One region of the Enterobacter asburiae genome, then DNA from elsewhere that is predicted to be linked to it. Evidence: riboswitches for the same ligand, from Rfam matches in the RefSeq annotation. Region 1 holds a riboswitch; each other region holds the start of a gene.

What was found. A riboswitch is a leader RNA that binds a small molecule or an ion and turns the genes downstream of it on or off. The one in region 1 is predicted to bind thiamine pyrophosphate.
Region 2: another riboswitch for thiamine pyrophosphate. It lies ahead of thiB (thiamine ABC transporter substrate binding subunit); the one in region 1 lies ahead of thiM (hydroxyethylthiazole kinase).
Region 3: another riboswitch for thiamine pyrophosphate. It lies ahead of thiC (phosphomethylpyrimidine synthase ThiC); the one in region 1 lies ahead of thiM (hydroxyethylthiazole kinase).

The regions. Positions count from the first base shown of each region.
Region 1 is NZ_CP011863.1:2,201,859-2,207,908, forward strand. Features, by position in the region: gene ACJ69_RS10785 (PfkB family carbohydrate kinase) at 1-333, shown strand, start outside; gene ACJ69_RS10790 (GntR family transcriptional regulator) at 307-1,053, opposite strand; gene thiD (bifunctional hydroxymethylpyrimidine kinase/phosphomethylpyrimidine kinase) at 1,096-1,896, opposite strand; gene thiM (hydroxyethylthiazole kinase) at 1,893-2,663, opposite strand; TPP riboswitch at 2,699-2,796, opposite strand; gene ACJ69_RS25735 (YadA-like family protein) at 3,463-4,473, shown strand; gene ACJ69_RS10810 (hypothetical protein) at 4,695-5,165, shown strand; partial or broken gene ACJ69_RS10815 (glycoside hydrolase family 32 protein) at 5,233-6,050, opposite strand, start outside.
Region 2 is NZ_CP011863.1:2,825,382-2,831,431, reverse strand. Features, by position in the region: gene thiP (thiamine/thiamine pyrophosphate ABC transporter permease ThiP) at 1-1,205, opposite strand, end outside; gene thiB (thiamine ABC transporter substrate binding subunit) at 1,181-2,164, opposite strand; TPP riboswitch at 2,196-2,296, opposite strand; gene sgrR (HTH-type transcriptional regulator SgrR) at 2,333-3,988, opposite strand; gene sgrT (glucose uptake inhibitor SgrT) at 4,077-4,229, shown strand; gene ACJ69_RS13675 (sugar efflux transporter) at 4,349-5,527, shown strand; gene ACJ69_RS13670 (cytochrome b/b6 domain-containing protein) at 5,576-6,050, opposite strand, start outside.
Region 3 is NZ_CP011863.1:3,322,328-3,328,377, forward strand. Features, by position in the region: gene nudC (NAD(+) diphosphatase) at 1-547, opposite strand, end outside; gene ACJ69_RS16070 (Rsd/AlgQ family anti-sigma factor) at 643-1,140, shown strand; TPP riboswitch at 1,195-1,306, shown strand; gene thiC (phosphomethylpyrimidine synthase ThiC) at 1,385-3,280, shown strand; gene thiE (thiamine phosphate synthase) at 3,280-3,921, shown strand; gene thiF (thiazole biosynthesis adenylyltransferase ThiF) at 3,908-4,663, shown strand; gene thiS (sulfur carrier protein ThiS) at 4,647-4,847, shown strand; gene thiG (thiazole synthase) at 4,849-5,619, shown strand; gene thiH (2-iminoacetate synthase ThiH) at 5,616-6,050, shown strand, end outside.

The DNA.
Region 1 (6,050 bases):
GCCGAACGGCTGGGTGTAGCGGCTGAAAACCTGGGTGTGGAGTGGCAGCATCGCTTCGGCGCCGCGCTGATTGTGCGCCATGATAAAGACGGCGCCGCGTGGTATGACGGTAATGCCTCAGGCGTTGTTCCGGCGTTTCCGGCAACGGTTGTGGATACCATTGGCGCTGGCGACAGCCACGCGGGCGGCACGCTTGCCGGGCTGGCGGCGGGATGGTCACTGGCAGATGCCGTTCTGCTGGGGAATGCCGTGGCGTCCTGGGTAGTCAGCCACCGCGGCGGGGACTGCGCCCCGACTCGCGACGAATTATTCCTCGCATACAAAGACGTATAGATCGCTGCGGCAGTAGCTGATGCTGTACTCAATCGGCCGGTGCTGTTGGTCAAGCGCAACCTGCTTGATCACCAGCACCGGTATTTTTTCGTCCATCTTAATGTGCGACTGAAACTCGCTGTCCGGCATTCGGGCGCTAACCCGTGAACGGGTGCGCTGCGGAAAAATATTCTGACTGCGGAAGTAATCGTACAGCGAAATGCCAATCGCATCGGGATCGGGAATGAGGCCAACCGGCACCCAGGACTCTTCAATCGACACCGCATCGTCATCCACATAGCGAATGCGCTTGAGCAAAAAGACCTCACTGTCCGGAGGTATAGACAGGTGGTTTGCGACCTCTTCCGGGCACTTCACCACCCGCTTGTTGACCCACAGCGTATTGGGCTTTTGACCGCGCAGCACTACCTGCTGGGAAAAACCGCGCGCCTCTTTCAGCGAATATTCAAAGATGTTGTTGATTTGCGTGCCATAGCCACGGGAGCGCGTCACCACGCCCTCTTCCTCCAGCGCCTGCATCGCCTTTCGCACGGTGATGCGCGACACCCCGGTTAACTGGCTCAGATCGCGCTCGCCGGGCAAAATATTCCCGTGCTCCAGCACCCCGCTGCGCACCGCGTTTTTTACCGTTTCGGCAAATTTCAGGTACAGCGGCGTGTTGTCAGGCGCGGCGATCCGTTCATTCAGTTGAGCGATTAACCGGGTATGCGCTTGTTCCATCTCTGTTTTCTCAGGCGTGGTGTTTCCTGCCAGTATACTGGGTTACCACCATGCATGAAAATGATGAACCGGCCCAATACCGTGACCCACTTCCAGAGTATCGGCTTTTGCCAGCGCCGCCGAGAGCCAGATTTTCGCTTCGCGCACCGTATCGGCCCAGCCGTCATGCCGCGGGCGCAGCGCCGCCAGCGCGGCGGAGAGCGTACAGCCCGTGCCGTGGGTGTTTTTGGTCTGCACGCGCGGAGCGGTAAAACGTACTTCGCCATCGCGGGTAAAGAGCCAGTCCGGGCTTTCAGCGTCGTCAAGATGACCGCCCTTCATCAGCACCGCCCCGCAGCCCATCGCCAGCAGCGCGTTCCCCTGTGCTTTCATCTCGCGTTCAGTTTGCGCGTGCGATGTGCCTAACAGCGCGGCGGCTTCCGGAAGATTAGGCGTGATAAGCGCCACCTGCGGCAGTAGCTTTGTACGCAGCGTCTCCACGGCGGAGGTGGAGAGCAGCGGATCGCCGCTTTTAGCCAGCATGACGGTATCCAGCACCACGTTTTGCACCTGATAGCGCTTAAGCCGCTCGGCCACCGCTTCCACAATGTCCGTCTCGGCCAGCATGCCGATCTTGGTGGTATCGATGCGCACGTCGCTGAATACCGAATCCAGCTGCGCGGCAACAAAATCCGGATCGATACGGTAGACCGACTGCACGCCGCGCGTGTTTTGCGCCACCAGCGCGGTAATGACCGAGCAGCCGTACGCGCCAAGGGCCGAGAAGGTTTTGAGGTCAGCCTGGATCCCAGCGCCACCGCTGGGATCGGTGCCGGCAATGGTCAGGGCGTTAATCCGCTTCATGCCTGCTCCTCCAGCGTGTAGAGCGCGTCGAGGAACGCGCTGGCAAAACTGCCCGGGCCACGCGACTGCGCAACGGCCACCGTTCCGGCTCGCTTCATCCATCCGCAGGCGGCGGTGACGTTATCCATCCGGTCGCCCGGCAGCGAACAGCTCGCCGCCACAACGGCAGAAAGCGCGCATCCAGTTCCCACTACGCGCGTCATCAACGGATCGCCGCCCGTAACCGTGCGTGTGCGTTGTCCGTCGGTGATGTAATCCACTTCTCCCGTGACCACGACAATTGCATTCGTCTGACGCGCCAAAGCCTGCGCGGCAGGCACCGCGCTGGCTGCGGTATCGGTCGTATCAACGCCGCGCCCGCCCGCGCTCATTCCGGCAAGGGCAAGAATTTCAGAGGCATTGCCGCGAATGGCGGCCGGTTTCAGGGCAAGGATTTGATGGCAAAAACGGGTGCGGAACGTCAGGGCGCCCGCAGCAACCGGGTCCAGCGTCCAGGGCTTGTCTGCAGCCACCGCGCTTTCTATTGCCCGACGCATCGCCTGGGCACGCGGCGAGGTCAGCGTGCCAACGTTAATCAGGAGCGCATCGGCGATGGCGGCGAACTGTTCAGCCTCTTCGGCCTCAATCACCATCGCGGGTGATGCGCCAAGCGCCAGCAAAACGTTGGCCGTAAAGGTCTGTACGACATCGTTGGTCATACAGTGGGTCAGCGGAGAACGGGTTCGGAAGTGGTGTAAAACGTGTAAATCGAGCAGGTCAGGCTGCATGGGTTCGCTCCTGCCTTGCGTGAAGAAGCGATGACCAGGAAGGCATCTGACTTCCCTACGCTGGCATTATCCAGATCAGGTAATACGGGTATTTCTCAGCCTTCAACGAAGAAGGGCACCCCGAGTCATTGGGTAAGAATTAACTTACATTTTGCCAGATTAGGGTAAGTTGCCTGCTGAAGCAAGCGTGCACTTTTGGGTTTCGATTCTTCGTCCAAGACTACAGGTTCTGCGTTATGATACCTGGAATGAGGAGAACAACTCTGATAATTGCAAAGACATTACGCTTATCTATTTAATATAACGCCATCCGTTATAACATATTCATTACCTCCTAAAAACACGACCCGATTCATCACTGAGATAATTATCCACACAAACAAAATTTTTTTAGTTTGTGATCCATTGACTTTCACTTTCATTAATTACGATCGCTTGTTTCGCTTGAAACAATAAGCACCGGGTTTAAACATCCATCTTTATTAAACATTGATCCTTCAATCAATAGCTTACCAGCAAAACAAGCATCAACCATGCGCATCATAAGTTAATGTAAACATTGAAATAATCCTTACCCAACCACATCCAGCGACTTTAATCATTCATGTCGTTTATGATTTAGATCAATATTAATTATTACACAATATTAGATAGTTACTACGCGTTGCAAAATAAGCGATTAAACCAAAATCGCAGTAACCAACCATGATTTCATTAACGCATAACAAGAAGTTATGACATCCCGCCAGGATAGCGCCCTTACTTTTTTATTAATTTTTTAAGTGGTGAGAGCTTTTAAATGAGAGTTACTAAAATTACTGTTTTTGCGCTTAGCGTTATTTTCTCTGGTTCAATGAATGTAGCTAATGCAGCTAATGTAGACATAAATCTTAATGATAATGTCAACAATCCAGGTACTTCTATTCAGATTCAGGGCACTGATAACACCGCTTATAATCTGGATAACATTAATGGGGATAACGTAAGGCAAGATGGGCAGATCTATAACTTGCAAGGTGATCGCGATCGTTTGCAAGACGAGATTGACGTAAGCAAAGGTAATATCAGTACTAACACCGCTAATATTTCCTCTCTTCAAACTACGGTTTCTAACGTCGATCAGGACGCTAAGTTAGCTGGTGCCCTTGCTGATACCGCTAATAAAAAAGGTGTTGCGGCGTTACAGGGCGTGCTGACTAACGTAACTGCAATTACTAATATTGAAACTGTTAACGCTGTGCAAGATAGTCGCCTTGCAACTGTTGAAGCGACTAACGGTATGCAAGATGGCCGCCTGTTAGCTCTTGAGAATGCACCAAAACCAACTAACGGCGTAGATGGAAAAGATGGTGCGAAAGGTGATAAAGGCGATACCGGCGCGACAGGTGCACAGGGCGTTGCCGGAATTAACGGACGTGACGGAGCGAATGGTAAAGACGGCAAAGATGGAAAAAATGGCATGACGACCACCGTGACACGAACGCAGGTAGACACGGCAACACAGGCTAAAGTCGCTACTAATAGCCAGGCTCTTATGGCCGAGGCTCAGGAGCTGCAGGCAACCAAACAGACATTACAGGCACTGAATAACAACACTAACCAGCAATTTAAATCGCTGCATGAGGAAGTCGATAATAATAAGAAGGAAGCAAACGCAGGTATCAGCGGCGCGATGGCGATGGCCGGTTTACCTCAGGTGCAAACGAATCAGCGCGTAATGTTCTCGGCTGGCGGGGCGACTTACAACGGTGAAAGCGCTTTAGCGGTTGGGCCTCTGTTAACTTTAACAAACATATGGTTGCTAAAGTGAGCTTCTCTGATGATAGCGCGAATAACATGGGTGCTTCAGTCGGCGTAGGGATTGGTTTTTAATAAACAAGCAGCATGAGAAAATACATTGTTATCTCCGTAATATTGTACCTAATGCTTATTATCGTTGGCGCATGGTTAGGTAGTATGTATCAGGCTTATTATATTTGCGTCAATTAAATATCCTTCTATCGTACATATTTTATCTAAGGTATTTTTGAAATGAAAAAGTCACTACTGGCGGTATTAATAGCTGGTGCTGCCATCCTTCTTTCTGCGTGTACTTCATCTGCTCAGCGCATGGCCGATTGCGAGCTTCAGGGGATTAGCAAAGATACCTGCTACCTCGCTGAGCAAAACCGCCAGAATGCCTACAATGAAGCCGCACAAAATGCAGCATGGGCGAACGCGCGTGATGCCGCTGCGGGTACGGGAATCTGGGCTAAGAAAGATGCGAAACAACATGCTCAGGCAGCTAAATCAACGCACGCCTTTAAATGGGGAGGAATGAAAATTACGATTAGAGGTGAGATATTAGATGTTGACGGAGTATTAGGCGCGCTGGATGAAAACGAGCCTCAGGCAAAGGTTTATTCACAAGGGTTATACACCTTCATTTACTATCCTGCTAAAGGTAAATTAGCGGTAAGTAAAGAAGGTCAGTTCCAGGGCTATGCCAGAAAGATTAAATAATAATAAAGGCGACATCAGTCGCCTTTATTATTTGCGGACCTTACTGATTTTTTATGATGTAACCCATTTACTCTAACTGCCACGCCCCGGCATCAATGAGCGACGCACTCCCCGTCCAGGCAAACAACGCCAGCTCGCGAGCCCCGCTTCAGGATAAATGCGGCTGCTGAGGCACGCTTCCCCCTCATTGACAAACACCTCCACAGACGAGTTGTCAAAGAACAGACGCAGGTTTAGCGTGTCGTTCAGGTTAAGCGCGACGCTTCGGGTACCGCACAGGCCATACTGCGGATAGTGACGCTCCAGCACCAGGTGCTGCATCTGCGCATCAACATAGACGCGTAGCCCGTCTCCAAGGCAAATACCGTATTGCTCCGCGCTGCTATTAGCGCAATCCCACCGCAGAATGACCTCCAGCGCGTCGCAGCTTTCCACCTGAGCGATTTGCTGGTTATTAAGCGTACTTATCGGCCAGGGGAACCACGCCCCGCGCAGGCTTTCGACTTCTCTGGCTGGCCGCATTTGCAGGCGGTTATCCTCACTAAGCGTCAGATCGCGCGGTAAGGAGAGCATACCCGCCCAGCCATCCTGCTGTTCCGGCAGGGGCGATTCCCACATGTCCAGCCAGCCGATAACGATGCGGCGGCCATCAGGCGTGAGGAAACTTTGTGGCGCATAGAAATCATGTCCGCGATCCATCTCCACAAATTCCCCTTCACGCACAAAAGGTTGGCCGGGCTGCCACTCGCCCAGCAGGTATCCGCTCTGGAAAAGATTACGATTTTTGAATCCCTCTGCCGCCAGCCCCTGAGGCGAAAACATCAGCACGCGTTTACCATTTAGGGTGAAAAAGTCGGGGCATTCCCACATATAGCCCATCTCTTT
Region 2 (6,050 bases), 620 kb from region 1:
TCCGGCAGGCCGACGGTGCTGTTGAACAGTAAAAAGAAGCCCGTCGCCAGCACGATGCCCGGCATCGCCAGAATCAGCATGCCCGTCAGCTCCAGCGCCTGTCCGGCCTTTTGGGCCTGCCGCGCGTAGAGTTCGCGGCTGCTCCACAGCAGCATCATGGTCAGCATGACGCACAGTAACCCTGCCGCCAGCGCGATACGCAGCGAGGTCCAGGTCGCCTGCCAGAGGACGGGCTGTTGCAGGACGGAGATGAGATTGAGGTTCAGTCCGTCAACGATAACGGCCATCAGCGGCGGCAGCAGTAGCAGAAGCGCCAGCGCGATCAGGATAAAATCGGTGACGCGACTGTGCAGGCTGTCCTGCGGATCGCGCCAGCCGGTTATTTGATTGCTGCCAGGGGGAATGGCTTTACTCAGCCGCTGGCTCAACAGCACCAGCACAAGGCAGCACGCCATCTGCACCATCGCCAGCAGCGCGGCGCGACCGGGATCGTAGTCGTAACTCAGCGCCTGGTAAATCGCCAGCTCAATGGTGGTGGCCTGCGGCCCGCCGCCGAGCGACAGCACGGTGGCAAAGCTGGCAAAGCAGAGCATGAAGATTAACGCCGCGACGGGCGGGATCTGGCGGCGCAGCCACGGCCATTCGACAAAGCGGAAGAACGACACGCCGCGCATGCCGAGCTGGGCAGCAATCTGGCGCTGTTCGCCGGGAATATTCTCCAGCGCCTGCAAAAAGAGGCGCGTTGCCATCGGCATATTGAAAAACACGTGCGCCAGCAGAATGCCCCGCAGGCCGTAAGGAGAGAATGACCATTCCAGACCAAGCTGGCCGCACAGCGAAGCCAGCCAGCCCTGGCGACCGTAAACGCTCAGAATACCAAATACCGCCACCAGCACGGGCAGGATCAGCGTCATGGCGCACAGGCGCAGCAGTGCCAGCCTGCCGGGAAAACGCCGCCGATACAGGGCGCGCGCAAGAAAAATAGCCGGGAGCACCGACAGCAGGGCTGAGAGAGACGCCTGCCAGAAGGAGAACCGGATAACGTGCCAGAGGTAGCTGTCGTGCCAGAGGGCGAGCAGGTCGCTCTCTGGCGCGTTGAACCACAGTGCAAGAAAAGCCCCCAGGCTGACCACCACCATCACTGTGGCGGCGAGCAGCCCGGGAAGTAACCAGCCGGGAATCAACGGCTGACGGCGCGTTGCCATTCACTTACCCATGCTGCACGCTGCGCGGCGACCTGCTGCGGCGAAAACTCCAGCGAGGTGTTTGGTTTGGTCAACTGCTCGAAACCTGCGGGCAGGGTAACGTTAGTGACCGGATACATCCAGTTACCAGCCGGGATGGCATTCTGGAACCCCGGTGAAACCATAAACTTCAGGAACTTCTCGGCCAGCTCCGGCTGTTTGCTGGCGGCGGTACGCGCGGCGACTTCCACCTGCAGATAGTGCCCTTCAGCAAAATTAGCCGCAGCATAGTTATCTTTCTTCTCGGCGATAATGTGGTAGGCCGGAGAGGTGGTATAGCTCAGCACCAGGTCGCTTTCACCTTTCAGGAACAGGCCATAGGCTTCGCTCCAGCCCTTGGTCACGGTGACGGTTTTGGCGGCTAGTTTCTGCCACGCTTCCGGCGCTTTATCCCCGTAGACCTTTTGCATCCACAGCAGCAGGCCCAGGCCCGGCGTGCTGGTGCGCGGATCTTCATAAATCACGCGCCATTTCTGGTCACTTTCGACCAGCTCTTTCAGGCTCTTCGGCGGGTTTTTCAGCTTATTTTTGTCGTAAACAAAAGCAAAGTAGCCGTAGTCGAACGGCACAAAGGTGTCGTTTTTCCAGCCGCCCGGCACGTTAACGGCATCTGCCGCTACGCCGCTTTTGGCAAACAGTTTGGTTTGCGAGGCGGCTTCCAGCAGGTTGTTATCCAGCCCGAGCACCACGTCGGCCTTGCTGTTTTTCCCTTCCATGCGCAGACGGTTGAGCAGAGAAACGCCATCTTCCAGCGCCACGAACTTCAGCTCGCAGTTACAGTCCGCTTCGAAGGCTTTTTTGACCACAGGGCCAGGGCCCCAGTCGGCAGAGAAGGAGTCATAGGTGTAGACCGTCAGGACGGGCTTGGCAAAAGCAGGCAGCGCAAACAGCGCCAGCAGGGGAAGAACTTTTTTTAACACTTTGCACCTCAAAGTTGAGTGGCAAAGGATTTTGAGCGACAGCCTCAAATCCCTTCGCCGGCGTTATCCGGATCAGGTTCGACGGGTATTATCTCAGCGCACATCTGTGATGCAGCACCCCGTTGAGAACGGCGCTATTGTAATGATTTGGTGAATATTACGAAAGCGTTATGGCTCCGGCGGCGCAAACCAGGCGGATTTAAAATCAAACCAGCCCAGGGTATTCATCCGCAGGCCGCGCATGCTGCGCTGGCCCTGGATCATCAGCCAGTGATGGATCAGCGGTACGATCGCCTGCTCGGCCATCAGCTGCTGGCACCACGCTGCAAGATTCATTTCGCCCGCGCGCCACAGGGCGGCGTCCTGCTGCCAGTCACGGTCGATGCAGTGCTGGATCAGCGGGACTTCATACAGATGCGAGAAAAGGGAAAAATCGAGCGGCAGGGTAAAGTTGGCGCTGTTGAGCCAGATATCACTGGTGATCTCCCCCTGATGCCATTCGTCATAGTCCACTTCCCTGACCTCTAACCTGACCCCCTTGGCTGCCAGCAGCCGGGTCATGATTCTGGCGATAAAACGATGCTCCACGTGCTCGCGGTAGTAGGTCAGGGTGATGGACTCCAGCCCTGCGGGTTTGTCGCAGTGCACCGGGCGGGCGTGGTGCCAGCGCGGCAGCAGGCCGTACGCCGGGAACCAGTATGTCTGGTACTGCTCTTCCGCATGGTAAATCAGATTGGAAGGGGACAAAACGTGGCTGATCCACTTGCGAACGGCCTGGTTTGCCCCACGGTGGGTGCGGCGGTCAAACAGGAGATAGTAACATCCCTCCTCGAGGCGACTCTCCACGGCCTTTTCTCCCGTGGTGGGGCCTTCAAGCGTTAGCCCGCAGCTCAGGTCTTCATTGAGATCCGGTAATACCCAGACGTTCACTTCGTCGATCAGCGCCCGATAGCCAAAGTAGTCATCGAACGCGCGGATTTTCAGCTGATGGCTGTTATTGCGGGACACGGAATAGGGCCCGGTGCCAATCGGCAGGCTGGCAAAGTTGTTCATTGATTCCCACTCGCCGGGCAAAATCATCGACGGCACGTAGCCCAGCAGCCAGGGAAGCCATTTATCCTGCTGCGACAGCTCAATATCCAGGGTCCAGGCCGTGGGCGAGTGGACGCGGGAGATATGCGAGTAGAGCGGGAGCTTGCGGGCACGTTCCAGAGAGGCGATGACGTCGTGCATTTCCAGCTCGCGGCCGTGGTGAAAGTGGATGCCGGGGCGTAAGAAGAAGCGCCAGTGGCGCGGGGAAAGCTGCTGCCAGTGGTGCGCGATATCCGCTTCCAGTTCCCCGTTTTCCTCATTTATGCGCGTCAGGCCGCTGAAGATTTGCCGGGCCATATGAGTTTCTGAGCGGCGTAAAGCCGTGCCGGGCAAAAGATTTTTCATCGGACGGTAGTAGAGCACCCGCAGAATGTGTCGGCCCTGACGAAAGCTGCGCCCGAGATGGGAAACCAGCATCTGGCGCACGGCGGCTTTGTCGCCCACCAGCTGTACCAGCTGATCGATGCGGTCCTGCTCCAGCAGGTCTTCCGCACGCTGCTGCTGCAGCGCCAGCCCGGTATAGAGGAAAGTCAGCCGCGAGCGTTTGCCGCGTCCCGCCTCCGCTTCCCAGCTTAACCAACCCTGCTGCTGCATGGTGTTGAGCAGCGTGCGCATATGGCGGCGGGAGCAGCTAAGCAGGTCAGCCAGCTCGTTGAGCGTGGTCTCCTGCGATTGCCCCTCGCAGCACTGCCAGAGGCGGATAAACTGTTGTTGCAGACGACCGGAAGGCATAAAAGGGGAACTCCTGACAAAAAACCAGCAATTTATTTATCCCTATATTAGGCCAATAATTCTCCTCGATGAAGCGAGGAGGTAAATTATGAAGAGGTCTACCGCACGTCAGTTTTATCAGCAGTACTTTTCAGCGACAAAGGGATCGTCCTGGCTGGCCCGCCGGTGTGCAGAGCAACGGCTGAAAACGTTAGAAGAATTGATGCAGTGGGACGTTACAGCCCCGACCTCTTCCCGCTAACTCGCCTCGATCATGTGTGACTGAGTATTGGTGCTTATCACCCGCCAGCAAAATGTTTTTGCTGGCTTTTTTCGTTTACTATTCACCCAATTTCGATTCGCTTTCACAAGGACTTGCGCATGCTGTGGTTGATGACGATGGGGCGACGCCTGAACGGCGTGTATGCCGCTTTTATGCTGGTGGCCTTTATGATGGGCGTGGCGGGGGCGCTGCAGGCGCCGACGCTGAGCCTGTTTCTCAGCCGCGAGGTGGGGGCGCAGCCGTTTTGGGTCGGCCTGTTTTATACCGTCAACGCCATTGCCGGGATCCTGGTCAGCCTCGCGCTGGCGAAACGATCGGACAGCCAGGGCGATCGCCGCAGGCTGATCCTCTTTTGCTGCGCCATGGCCGTGGGTAACGCGCTGCTCTTTGCCTTCAACCGTCATTATCTGACGCTCATTACCTGCGGCGTGCTGCTGGCGTCGCTGGCGAACACCGCCATGCCGCAGCTGTTCGCGCTGGCCCGTGAATATGCGGATAACTCGGCGCGTGAAGTGGTGATGTTCAGCTCGGTGATGCGCGCCCAGCTTTCGCTTGCGTGGGTCATTGGCCCGCCGCTGGCCTTCATGCTGGCTTTGAACTACGGCTTTACCACCATGTTTTCCATCGCCGCCGGGATTTTTGTCATCAGCCTGGTGCTGGTTGCCTTCGCGCTGCCGTCCGTGGCGCGCGTCGAACAGACGACGGATAAACCTGTCACCGAGGTGAGCGGCTGGCAGGACAAAAACGTCCGCATGCTGTTTATTGCCTCCACGCTGATGTGGACCTGCAACACCATGTACATCATCGATATGCCGCTGTGGATCAGCAGCGATCTGGGCCTTCCGGACAAGCTTGCGGGGATCTTGATGGGAACTGCCGCCGGGCTGGAAATCCCGGCAATGATTCTGGCGGGTTACTACGTTAAGCGGTTTGGAAAGCGCAGGATGATGATCGTCGCCGTGGCGGCCGGGGTGCTGTTCTACGCGGGGCTGATCCTTTTCCATTCGCGGGAAGCGTTGCTGGCGCTGCAGCTGTTTAACGCCGTGTTTATTGGGATTGTTGCCGGGATCGGCATGCTCTGGTTTCAGGATCTCATGCCCGGTCGTGCCGGCTCGGCGACCACGCTTTTTACCAACAGCATTTCAACCGGGGTGATTCTGGCGGGCGTTATTCAGGGGGCGCTGGCGCAAAGCTATGGGCATGCGTCTGTCTACTGGATGATTGCGGCGCTATCCGTCGTGACGCTCCTGCTGACCTGCCGCGTAAAAGACGTGTGATCGGATGAACGAAACGGAGCCCGGGAACGCCGGGCCCTGCGAACCGTTTTATTCTGAATACTGATATTTACGCTGCGCGCGTAGCGTCAGGTACATATGAACGAGGCCCATGAAGCCGTGTGCCCAGAAATATGTCTCAATAAAGACCGTCAGGAATTTATGCAAATCTAAGACGGATTCCGTGACGGACGAAACCGGCCCGAGCGTGGCGTTCAGCACGAACCAGGCCGCGCCGCAGAGTGCAACGCCCAGCAGCGCCAGCACGCCCAGACCTTGCACCGTTGCCGCCATACCGCCGGCATGCGCGTCAGGAAGCTGACGCTGCGCGAGGGTGCGAATATCGCCAACAATTCCGCGAAAATCCAGCGCCAGCCAGGCGAAGTAATACTTAAATCCGCGCTGGGTTAACATCCATGCCATCATGGCAATCCCACAAAAAATTAAACCAAATCCGGAGATAACATGGATCCAGGTGACGATTCCGTTCAGCCCTGATTCGTGGAGGGCTTCACTTTCGGTGAAA
Region 3 (6,050 bases), 1.1 Mb from region 1:
CTTTGATTCCGCTCTCCTCCATTACCTCGCGCGCCACAGCCTGCTCCAGCGTTTCGCCCACCTCGACGAAGCCGGCCAGCACGGTGTGAATACCATTGCGATGGCGGGTATGCTGCGCCAGCAGGATGGAATCCTCCCGGCGGATAGCGACGATGATGCACGGCGCAATCTGCGGATAGTAGCGCTCGCGGCAGTGGCTGCAGAGCATCGCCCACTCGGTTTTGCTCGGGCGCATGGTATGACCGCAGTAGCCGCAGTATTTATGCGAGCGGTAAAACTCTGCCAGCTGCACGCCGCGCCCCGCCAGCTGGAACAGCCCTACGTCCAGATCCAGCACCTGGCGCACGGATCCCATATCCTGGCGGCGGGACTGTTGGATCAACCACACGGGTTCACCCTGCCACTCGCCGATCTGTAGCGCTGGCTGGCCAACGAGATCGAACGCCTCAGCTTCGCCATAGGGGATTTCCCCGGCAGGAAGCCATAATTTTTGTTCGTGACTGACGATCCACCAACCAAGATCTGATTTTTCAATAATACGATCCATATCTATTGCACTACCTTCGCTTCACTGACATGTTGTTAGCATTGTGGTTACATTCTGGATAAGCAGATTCAATCCTACATTTTGCGGAGTCGACCATGTTAAACCAGCTGGAAAGCCTGACTGAGCGCGTTAGAGGAAGTAACAAACTGGTGGATCGCTGGCTACATGTACGCAAGCATCTACTCGTGGCTTATTACAATCTGGTCGGTATTAAGCCTGGCAAAGAATCGTTTATGCGACTGAATGAAAAAGCGCTGGATGATTTTTGTCAGGGCCTGGTCGACTATCTGTCCGACGGCCATTTCAATATTTATGAACGCATTATCCGCGAAATGGAAGGGACAACACCCTATTTAGCGGCCAGCAAGCTCTATCCGCTGCTGGAAGCCAACACCCAGCAGATCATGGATTACTATGATTCCGCGCTCGAGAACGCTATCGATCACGATAACTATCTTGAGTTTCAGCAGGCGCTATCCGACCTCGGCGAAGCGCTGGAAGAGCGATTCACGCTGGAAGATAAGCTGATCGCCCTCGTGCTGGACAACGATTTGAACATCAGTAGCGAAGAGAACGTCGCGCGCCCTGCTTGAGTTCTTCATCGTTAACGAGTAATTTACAACCATTCGCCCCTCTCACGAGGGGGATTTTTCTTGTCGGAGTGCCCAGCGCCTGAAAGCGCGGGCTGAGACCGTTAATTCGGGATCCGCGGAACCTGATCAGGCTAATACCTGCGAAGGGAACAAGAGTCACACTGCTGTTGTATCGCCTGAGGGCGATCCTCTCTTGCTTCATCCGTCGTCTGACAAGCCATGTCCTTCACTTTTGGAATGAGCTATGTCTACTGCAAAACTGACCCGCCGCGAACAGCGCGCACAGGCCCAACACTTCATCGACACGCTGGAAGGCACCGCTTTCCCGAACTCGAAACGCATCTATCTTTCCGGCTCGCAGGCCGATATCCGCGTCCCAATGCGCGAAATTCAGCTCAGCCCGACGCTTATCGGCGGCAGCAAAGATAACCCGCAGTATGAAGACAACGAAGCCGTGCCGGTATACGACACCTCCGGCCCGTACGGTGACCCTGATGTTGCCATCAACGTCCAACAGGGTCTGGCGAAGCTTCGCCAGCCGTGGATTGATGCGCGCAACGACTGCGAAGAACTGAGCGTGCGCAGCTCTGCATACACTAAAGAGCGCCTGGCCGACGACGGTCTGGACGAGCTGCGCTTTACCGGCCTGCTGACGCCAAAACGCGCTAAGGCGGGCAAATGCGTGACCCAGCTGCACTACGCGCGCCAGGGCATCGTCACGCCGGAGATGGAGTTCATCGCCATCCGCGAAAACATGGGCCGCGAGCGCATCCGTAGCGAAGTGCTGCGCTATCAGCATCCGGGTGAAGGCTTTGGCGCTCGCCTGCCGGAGAACATCACGCCGGAGTTTGTACGTGACGAAGTGGCCGCAGGCCGCGCGATTATCCCTGCCAACATCAACCACCCGGAATCCGAGCCGATGATTATCGGCCGCAACTTCCTGGTGAAGGTCAACGCGAACATCGGTAACTCGGCCGTCACCTCCTCCATCGAAGAAGAGGTGGAAAAGCTGGTCTGGTCCACGCGCTGGGGTGCGGACACGGTAATGGACCTCTCCACCGGCCGCTATATTCACGAAACCCGCGAGTGGATCCTGCGTAACAGCCCGGTACCGATTGGCACCGTCCCGATTTACCAGGCGCTGGAAAAGGTCAACGGCATTGCCGAAGACCTCACCTGGGAAGCGTTCCGCGACACGCTGCTGGAGCAGGCCGAGCAGGGCGTGGACTACTTCACCATTCACGCGGGCGTGCTGCTGCGCTACGTGCCGATGACCGCGAAGCGTCTGACCGGCATCGTCTCGCGCGGCGGTTCCATCATGGCGAAGTGGTGCCTGTCACATCATCAGGAAAACTTCCTCTACGAGCACTTCCGCGAGATCTGCGAAATCTGCGCCGCGTACGATGTCTCTCTGTCGCTGGGCGACGGTCTGCGCCCGGGCTCGATCCGCGACGCCAACGACGAAGCGCAGTTTGCCGAGCTGCACACGCTGGGCGAACTGACCAAAATCGCCTGGGAGTATGACGTGCAGGTGATGATTGAAGGCCCGGGCCACGTGCCGATGCAGATGATCCGCCGCAACATGACCGAGGAGCTGGAGCACTGCCACGAAGCGCCGTTCTATACCCTGGGGCCGTTGACCACCGACATCGCGCCGGGCTATGACCACTTCACGTCAGGCATTGGGGCGGCGATGATCGGCTGGTTCGGCTGCGCCATGCTCTGCTACGTGACGCCTAAAGAGCACCTCGGCCTGCCAAACAAAGAGGACGTGAAGCAGGGGCTGATCACCTACAAAATTGCCGCCCACGCGGCGGATCTGGCCAAAGGCCATCCGGGCGCGCAAATCCGCGATAACGCCATGTCGAAGGCGCGCTTCGAATTCCGCTGGGAAGACCAGTTCAACCTGGCGCTGGACCCGTTCACCGCCCGCGCCTATCACGACGAGACCCTGCCGCAGGAATCAGGCAAAGTCGCGCACTTCTGCTCTATGTGCGGGCCGAAGTTCTGCTCGATGAAAATCAGCCAGGAGGTGCGCGACTACGCCGCCGCGCAGACCATTGAAGTGGGGATGGCGGACATGTCTGAAACCTTCCGCGCCAGAGGCGGCGAAATCTACCTCAAAAAAGAGGAGGCGTAATGTATAAGCCCGATTTCCCGCCCGTCCCCTACCGTTTAGGGCTCTATCCGGTGGTGGACAGCGTGGAGTGGATAGAGCGCCTGCTGAAGGCGGGCGTTCGAACGATCCAGCTGCGCATCAAGGATAAACGCGATGACGAGGTGGAAGCCGATGTGGCTGCCGCCATCGCGCTTGGGCGTCGCTACGATGCCCGTCTGTTTATCAACGACTACTGGCGGCTGGCCGTTAAGCACCAGGCATACGGCGTGCACCTGGGTCAGGAGGATCTGGAAACAACGGATCTGAGCGCTATCCGCGAAGCCGGGTTGCGTCTTGGCGTTTCAACGCACGATGACATGGAGATCGACGTGGCGCTGGCGGCCCGTCCCTCTTACATCGCGCTGGGCCACGTCTTCCCGACGCAAACCAAGCAGATGTCCTCCGCACCGCAGGGTCTGACACAGCTGGCGAGTCACGTTAAACGCCTTGTCGATTACCCTACCGTCGCCATTGGCGGAATCAGCCTTGAACGCGCCCCGGCGGTGCTGGAGACCGGCGTCGGCAGTATCGCCGTCGTCAGCGCCATCACCCAGGCCGCAGACTGGCGGTTCGCCACCGAACAGCTGTTACAGCTGGCAGGAGCGGGTGATGAACGATCGTGATTTTATGCGCTACAGCCGTCAGATCCTGCTGGAAGATATCGCCATCGACGGGCAGCAAAAGCTGCTCGCCAGCCGGGTGCTGATTGTCGGCTTGGGCGGGTTAGGCGCGCCCGCCGCGCTTTATCTGGCTGGTGCAGGTATCGGTACGCTGGTGCTGGCCGACGACGACGAGGTTCACCTCAGCAACCTGCAGCGACAAATCCTCTTCACCACCGAGGATATCAACCAGCCAAAAGCGCAAATTACCCGGCAGCGCCTGAACCAGCTCAACCCGGATATCGCGCTGATTGCCCTGCAGGATCGGCTCAGCGGTGAAAACCTGCGCCGTGAGGTCGCCCTTGCCGACGTGGTGCTGGACTGCACGGACAACATGGCGACGCGCCAGGCGATTAACGCCGCCTGCGTGGCAAATAATACGCCGCTTATCACCGCCAGCGCGGTGGGTTTCGGCGGGCAGATGATGGTCCTGACCCCGCCGTGGTCGCAGGGCTGCTATCGCTGTCTGTGGCCGGATGATGCAGAGCCGGCGCGCAACTGCCGTACGGCGGGCATTCTTGGTCCGGTGGTCGGCGTAATGGGCACAATGCAGGCGCTGGAAGCCATCAAGCTGCTCAGCGGCATGGAGACGGAACGCAATACGCTGCGGCTGTTTGATGCCCGCTCCAGCGGCTGGCGCCATCTGGCGTTACACCGCGCCAGCCGCTGCCCGGTATGCGGAGGCCGCGATGCGCATTCTGTTTAACGATGAGCCGATGAGATGCGACGACGGGCTCACCGTTGCGGTACTGCTCGACAAGCTGCGTCAGCTGAAGCCGGGAACGGCGCTGGCGCTCAATCAACAGATCCTGCCGCGCGAGCAGTGGGAACATCAGCAGGTCAATGACGGCGACCAGATCCTGCTGTTTCAGGTTATCGCAGGGGGCTGAGATGTTACGTATTGCCGATAAAGTCTTTGATTCACATCTGTTTACCGGAACCGGAAAATTCGCCTCGCCGCAGCTGATGGTGGATGCCATTCGCGAAAGCGGCAGCCAGCTGGTGACGCTGGCGCTCAAGCGCGTGGATCTACGTCATCACAGCGATGCTATTCTGGCGCCTTTACTGGAGGCTGGCGTCACGCTGCTGCCCAACACCTCCGGTGCCAAAACGGCCGAAGAGGCGATTTTCGCCGCGCAGCTGGCCCGCGAGGCGCTCGGCACCCGCTGGCTGAAGCTGGAAATTCATCCTGACGCCCGCTGGCTGCTCCCCGACCCCATCGAAACGCTGAAAGCGGCTGAAAAGCTGGTGCAGCAAGGGTTTACCGTCCTGCCTTACTGTGGCGCCGACCCTGTCCTGTGCAAACGGCTGGAAGAGGTCGGCTGCGCCGCCGTCATGCCTCTGGGCGCCCCCATTGGCTCCAACCAGGGGCTGGAAACCCGCGCGATGCTGGAAATCATTATTGAGCAGGCTACCGTACCTGTAGTGGTTGATGCGGGCATCGGCGTGCCCAGCCATGCCGCGCAGGCGCTGGAGATGGGCGCCGACGCGGTGCTGGTCAACACGGCCATCGCGGTTGCCGACGATCCGGTCATGATGGCACGTGCGTTCCGCATGGCCGTAGAGGCTGGCCTGCTGGCAAGGGAGTCCGGCCCCGGATCGCGCAGTTTCCAGGCCCAGGCCACCAGCCCGCTGACCGGTTTTCTGGAGGCGATCTCATGAGCACGTTTACCGAGCGCTGGCGGCAGCTTAGCTGGGACGACATTGCCCTGCGCATCAACAGCAAAACGGCGGCTGACGTGGAGCGCGCGCTGAATGCCCGCCATTTGACCCGCGAGGATCTGATGGCTCTGCTCTCCCCGGCGGCCAGCGCATACCTCGAACCGATGGCCCAGCGAGCACAGCGGCTCACCCGCCAGCGTTTTGGCAACACGGTGAGCTTCTACGTGCCGCTTTATCTCTCAAACCTGTGCGCCAATGACTGCACCTACTGCGGTTTTTCCATGAGCAACCGCATCAAGCGTAAAACGCTCGATGAAGGTGAGATTGCCCGCGAGTGCGCGGCTATTCGTGAAATGGGCTTTGAACATCTTCTGCTGGTCACGGGCGAACATCAGGGAAAGGTGGGAATGGACTATTTCCGTCAGCACCTT